Regions from separate parts of the Comamonas sp. F1-6 genome, predicted to be linked through region 2. Evidence: riboswitches for the same ligand, from Rfam matches in the RefSeq annotation. Region 2 holds a riboswitch; the other holds the start of a gene.
What was found. Region 2 has a riboswitch for S-adenosylhomocysteine ahead of metH (methionine synthase). Riboswitches for the same ligand answer to the same signal wherever they lie in the genome.
Positions count from the first base shown of each region.

Region 1: another riboswitch for S-adenosylhomocysteine. It lies ahead of ahcY (adenosylhomocysteinase); the one in region 2 lies ahead of metH (methionine synthase).

Region 1 is NZ_JBCPWN010000012.1:79,334-82,747, forward strand. Features, by position in the region: gene AAIL66_RS13905 (TlyA family RNA methyltransferase) at 1-112, opposite strand, end outside; gene ahcY (adenosylhomocysteinase) at 405-1,835, opposite strand; S-adenosyl-L-homocysteine riboswitch at 1,911-2,008, opposite strand; gene AAIL66_RS13915 (response regulator) at 2,027-2,734, opposite strand; gene AAIL66_RS13920 (sensor histidine kinase KdpD) at 2,770-3,414, opposite strand, start outside.
Region 2 is NZ_JBCPWN010000005.1:184,863-188,276, forward strand. Features, by position in the region: gene metH (methionine synthase) at 1-1,824, opposite strand, end outside; S-adenosyl-L-homocysteine riboswitch at 1,861-1,970, opposite strand; gene gltS (sodium/glutamate symporter) at 2,388-3,414, shown strand, end outside.

The DNA of each region.
Region 1 (3,414 bases), on a different contig from region 2:
TCCATGGCGCCAGCGGCGTCAGGCGCCACTCCACACCCGAGGCAATCAGGCGCTGGGCCTGGGAACGGGTGGCAGCATGACCTGCTTCAACCAAAAAAACATCTGCGCGCATAGCGTCGCTTCCTTTGAAATCAACCGCAGCCATACGCTGCAGGCAAGATAATCTGTTTTTTTATAGCTGCCTGCGCTTACCCTGTCTTAATTTCAGACAGAAATTCATCTGAAATCAAGATACGACAAGCGCAAGAAGCTATCAAATAAATCAACACAGCCTCAATACTGGCGCACACCAAACAAGGGACAGCGAGCAAGAGCCGCCTCGCAGCGAGGACTGCCCCAGCGAGGCTGTCGTCCCCCTCCGGCGAAGCCAGAGAGGGGGAAGGCGCAAAGCGCCTAAGGGGGAGTTAATAGCGATACGTTTCAGGCTTGTAAGGGCCTTGCTTGCTCACGCCGATATAAGCGGCCTGCTCGTCGCTCAGTTCGGTCAGCATGGCGCCGACCTTCTTCAGGTGCAGGCGGGCGACCTTTTCGTCCAGGATCTTGGGCAGCACATAAACCTTGCCCACTTCGTAGGCGTCGGGGCGGGTGAACAGCTCGATCTGCGCCAGGGTCTGGTTGGCGAAGGAGTTGGACATCACAAAGCTGGGGTGGCCGGTGGCGCAGCCCAGGTTCACCAGACGGCCCTTGGCCAGCAAGGTGATCTTCTTGCCGTCGGGGAACTCGATCTGATCCACCTGGGGCTTCACTTCTTCCCACTTGTACTTCTCGATCGAAGCCACATCGATTTCGTTGTCGAAGTGACCGATGTTGCAGACGATGGCCTGATCCTTCATGGCAACCATGTGCTCGTGACGGATGATGTCCTTGTTGCCGGTGGTGGTCACGAAGATATCGGCCTTGTCGGCAGCGTATTCCATGGTCACGACCTTGTAGCCTTCCATCGCGGCCTGCAGGGCGTTGATGGGGTCGATCTCGGTCACCCAGACCTGGGCCGACAGTGCGCGCAGCGCCTGGGCCGAGCCCTTGCCCACGTCGCCATAGCCGGCCACGCAGGCCACCTTGCCGGCGATCATCACGTCGGTGGCGCGCTTGATGCCGTCCACCAGCGATTCGCGGCAGCCGTACAGGTTGTCGAACTTGGACTTGGTCACCGAGTCGTTGACGTTGATGGCGCGGAACAGCAGCGTGCCCTTGGCCGACATTTCGTTGAGGCGGTGCACGCCGGTGGTGGTCTCTTCGGTCACGCCCATGATCTGGGCCGACTTGCGGCTGTACCAGGTGGGGTCCACGGCCAGCTTGGCCTTGATGGCGGCGAAGACGATGCGTTCTTCTTCCGAACCGGGGTTGGCCAGCACGGACAGGTCCTTCTCGGCGCGCTTGCCCAGGTGCATGAGCATGGTGGCGTCGCCGCCGTCGTCCAGGATCATGTTGGGGCCTTCGCCTTCGGTGCCGGCAGCGCCGAATTCAAAGATGGAGTGGGTGTAGTTCCAGTAGTCTTCCAGCGACTCGCCCTTGATGGCGTAGACAGGCACGCCGGTTTCGGCGATGGCGGCAGCTGCGTGATCCTGGGTCGAGAAGATGTTGCACGAGGCCCAGCGCACTTGTGCGCCCAGTGCCGTCAGCGTCTCGATCAGCACGGCGGTCTGGATGGTCATGTGCAGCGAGCCCGTGATGCGCGCGCCCTTCAGGGGCTGGGCAGCGGCGAACTCTTCACGCACAGCCATCAGACCGGGCATTTCGGTTTCGGCGATCCTGATTTCCTTGCGGCCCCAGGCAGCCAGGGAAATATCGGTAATGGCCGAATCAGCGGGGTTGAAGCGCACGGCAGCGTTCATGGTTTTCTCCAAATCTTGAATGAAAAACCACGTTCTGCAGCAGAGGGGGAATAAACCGGCTCACCGCACAGAAAGCGTGGGCGAGCGTCGTTGCGGGATGAAATCCGAGCCTCACGCCCCGCGCAGACCAGCTCATGGCTGGCCGGGGGAACGCTGCAACGCTCCTCGGATGGACGGCGATTATAAAGGAATCAGCCTTCGAGGCCCACCAAGCGATAACCGACTTGCAACTCGGTTACCAGATGCCGGGGCTGGGCCGGATCGAGCTCTATCTTCTGGCGCAGATTGGCCATGTGCACGCGCAGATAGTGGGGGCGGTCCAGATATTCAGCGCCCCAGACCTGCAGCAACAGCTGGCGGTGGGTCAGCACCTTGCCATGGCCGGCAATCAGGGCCGCCAGCAGGCGGAACTCTATGGGCGTCAGGTGCACGGCCACTCCGTCGCGCCTGACATCGTGCGCCGCCAGATCCACCACCACCGCGCCGAAACGCGCACAGCTGCCGGGCTTGTCTGACGCCGACGCCTGCTGGCGGCGGCGCAGCATCACGCGCAGCCTGGCCAGCAGCTCGGGCACGCCAAAGGGCTTGGTCAGGTAGTCATCGGCCCCGGCGTCCAGCGCCGCCACCTTGTCCTCTTCCCGCTCGCGCGCGGACAGGACAAGAATCGGCAACTGGCTCCAGGCGCGCAACTCGGCAATCACGGTCTTGCCATCGGCATCGGGCAGCCCCAGGTCCAGCACCACGGCGTCGGGCTGGCGGCTGGCGGCCTCGATCAGGCCGCGCCTGGCGGTTTCTGACTCGAACACCTGCCAGCCTTCGTCCTCCAATGCCAGGCGCACAAAGCGGCGGATGCTGGCGTCGTCTTCAATCAGCAAAATGCGGGGTGCGGCGCTTGTCATGTTCGGATTTGCATGTGATGCACGGGATTGTCGGCTCATTCGTCCATGGCCGGCTGCTCGGGCACAGGCAGGTGTACGCTGAAAATGGTGCCCGGCCCGGGCTCTGCCTGTGCAACCCGCAATCTGCCGCCATGGGCTTGCACGATGCGCTGAGCCAGCGCCAGGCCGAGCCCCATGCCGAACACGGCACTCTCCGCCTGCCCACGCGTGAACGGCTCGAACAGTTGCTCAGCAGACAGATGCACGGGCAGGCCCGGCCCCGCGTCCTGCACGCTCAGCACGCAGTCGCCGTCGGCCACGCTGGCTGCCACGGTGATCGTCGTGCCTTCGGGCGTGTACTTGATGGCGTTGTCCAGCAGATTGACCAGCACACGCTCCATCAGCACGGCATCGAGCTGCAGCAAGGGCAGATCGGCCGGCAGCGAGGTCTGCAGCGCATGAGCGGCCAGTCGCTCGCGCATCTGCGCCAGCGCGCTGCCCACCAGTTCGTCCACCGGCAGCCATTCGCGCTTGAGCTGCACGCCGCCTTGCTGCAGACGCGCCATGGCCAGCAGGTTGTCCACCAGTTGCTGCAGCGCCTGCGCCTGATTGCGGATCTGAACCAGCATGTGATGCGCCGGCCCCTGCGGCGCATGTGGCAAGGCCGCCTGGGCCGCGCCCAGGATGCCCGTCAGCGGCGT
Region 2 (3,414 bases):
CACATGGCCCACCACGGCGGCATTGGCTCTGGCCTGCTCCAGCGTCCACAGCGGCGTCTTCTTCTTGTTGGCATGCTGGGTGCGCACCTTGTCGTAGTCGGCGCTCAGCTCGTCCAGATAGGCCTGCTTGCCGTCGCCCAGCAGGCTCTGCGCCACGCTGACCGAGCGCGAGGCATCGGGCACATAGACCACAGGGCCGTCGTACTTGGGGGCAATCTTCACGGCCGTATGCACGCGCGAGCAGGTCGCGCCGCCGATCAGCAGCGGAATCTTCTTGATGCGGAAGTAGTCGTCCTTGTCCATCTCGCCGGCCACATACTGCATCTCTTCGAGGCTGGGAGTGATCAGTCCCGACAGACCGATGATGTCCGCCCCCTCGGCCTTGGCACGCGCCAGGATCTCGTGGCAGGGCACCATCACGCCCATGTTGATGACTTCGAAGTTGTTGCACTGCAGGACCACGGTGACGATGTTCTTACCGATGTCGTGCACATCGCCCTTGACGGTGGCGATGACGATCTTGCCCTTGCTGGTCACGTCCAGGCCCGCCGCTTCCTGCTGGCGCTTCTCTTCCTCGATATAGGGCACCAGGTGGGCCACGGCCTGCTTCATCACGCGCGCGGACTTGACCACCTGGGGCAGGAACATCTTGCCGGCGCCGAACAGGTCGCCGACGATATTCATGCCGTCCATGAGCGGGCCTTCGATCACGTGCAGCGGGCGGCCGCCGCCCTGCACCACGATCTGCTGGTAGGCCTCTTCGGTGTCTTCGGTGATGAAGTCGGTGATGCCGTGCACCAAGGCGTGCGACAGACGCTCGCCCACGGTCTTCGGTGCCTCGGGCGTGCCGCGCCACTCGAGCTTCTTGCTGTCGTCCTTGGCCGCGCCCTTGGCGCTGTCGGCGATCTCCAGCAGGCGCTCGGCCGCATCGGGGCGGCGGTTGAGCACCACATCCTCCACGCGTTCGCGCAGCTGGGGCTCCAGGTCGTCATACACACCGACCATGCCGGCATTGACGATGCCCATGTCCATGCCTGCCCCGATTGCGTGATAGAGGAACACCGTGTGGATGGCCTCGCGCACGGGGTCGTTGCCACGGAACGAGAACGAGACATTGGAGACGCCGCCAGAGACCTTGGCACCGGGCAGGTTCTGCTTGATCCAGCGTACGGCCTCGATGAAATCGACGCCGTAGTTGTTGTGCTCTTCGATACCGGTGGCCACGGCAAAGATGTTGGGGTCGAAGATGATGTCCTCGGGCGGGAAGCCCACTTCGTCAACCAGAATGCGGTAGGCGCGTTCGCAGATCTCGATCTTGCGCGCAAAGGTGTCGGCCTGGCCTTTTTCGTCAAACGCCATCACCACGGCGGCAGCGCCATAGCGCTTGACCAGCTTGGCGTGCTTCTTGAACTCCTCGACGCCCTCCTTCATGGAGATCGAGTTGACGATGCCCTTGCCCTGCAGGCAGCGCAGACCGGCCTCGATCACGTCCCACTTGGAGCTGTCCACCATCACCGGCACCTTGGCGATATCGGGCTCAGAGGCAATCAGGTTCAGAAAGCGCACCATGGCGGCCTTGCTGTCCAGCATGGCCTCGTCCATGTTCACATCGATCACCTGGGCGCCGTTTTCCACCTGCTGGCGCGCCACGGCCAGAGCCTCTTCGTACTGCTCGTTGAGGATCAGGCGCGCAAAGGCCTTGGAGCCGGTGACGTTGGTGCGCTCGCCCACGTTGACGAACAGCGTCTCATCGCCGATGAAGACGGGCTCCAGGCCCGACAGGCGCATGGGAGGAATGGCAGTGGAAGGGGTAGCAGCGGACATCAGCTCACCTGTGTGAAAACCAGAAACAGAATCGAAAACAGGTGAGCGCCGTTGTGAGTGCCAGCAGATCGTCGACCGGATCTGCGACCCCGAGCCTGACGGGTCAAACATCTCTGGGATGACCGGCTGCAGCGCTCCTCGGGGTGAAGCCCGTCATTCTACGGCGAGGGCGGGCAATCGGGGCTTCAAGGCGCTTTGCCCCGCGGCTGTGCAGGATAGCTCTTTGCGAACGGCTATAGCAGATTCGACTTTCCACACCCCAAAAACAGGAGCAGGGCAAAAGGTAATTTCGCAAAACACGAATGCAACCATCTCATTTCAAGCATATTCCCGGCATGGTGCGCATCCGCAAGGAATGGCGCACATCGCTTTCCTGCTCTCAGGCAGCCCGGCACCGACGGGGCCGCCTGCCATGAGTGGACAAGCACCTACAGCCCCTATCTTTGAGTCTTTGGCACCATCGACAGCAAATGTCTGGTCCATGTGCTCAGCCGTGCACAGCCGATTGCCAGCCATGACCAGGCAGGCCATTCAGCCCTCGCATGGAACACCCAGGAGATCCTATGAACGTGACCTTCGGCGCGTACTACACCCTCATCATGGCCGTGCTTGTGCTCATGCTTGGCAAGCTCATGACAAGACATATCCGCTTTCTGCGCGACTTCAATATTCCCGAGCCTGTCTCCGGCGGCCTGGTCGTGGCGGCCATCATCTTCATGCTGCATCAGACCACGGGACTGGCGCTGAGCTTCGAGGGCAGTCTGCAGTCGGCTTTCATGCTGGTGTTCTTCTCGTCCATCGGCCTGAGTGCGAACTTCGCGAAGCTGCGTGAGGGCGGCTCTGCGCTGTTCATCTTCCTGGGCGTGATTGCCGTCTTCATCATGATGCAGAACATCGTGGGCGTAAGCCTGGCCACCGTGCTGGGACTGGACCCGTTGATCGGCCTGGTCGCAGGCTCCATCACACTGGTAGGCGGCCACGGAACGGCCGGAGCCTGGGGCTCGGTGCTGGAAAACCAATACGGTCTCACGGGAGCCACCACCCTGGGCATTGCCTGCGCCACTTTCGGCCTGGTCATCGGCGGCCTGCTGGGTGGACCGCTGGCCAAGCGGCTGATCACGCGCCATCAGCTGGCCCAGCCGCTGACCGAGTCCGAACAACTGCGCGCCGATGCTCCCACGGTGAGCGAAGGCAGCGAGGTCGCCAACTTCGAGTCACCCAACAAGGCCCCGCGCCTGATCACGGCTGATGCTGCAGTGGAAACACTGGCCCTTTTCGCTGGCTGCCTGGCCTTTGCCGAATTCATGACCGGCCTGACCAAGGGCACGGCCATCCAGCTGCCTACCTTTGTCTGGGCGCTGGGGGGCGGTGTGGTCATCCGCAACGTGCTGGACTATATGTTCGGCTTCAAGGTGTTTGACCGCGCCATCGATGTCTTCGGCAATGCCGCGCTATCCATCTATCTGGCCATTGCCCTGCTGTCGCTCAAGCTGTGGGAGTTGACCGACCTGGCCGGCCCGTTGATGGTCATCCTGGCCGCACAAGCCATCGTCATGACGCTGTATGCGGCATTTGTGACCTTCCGCATCA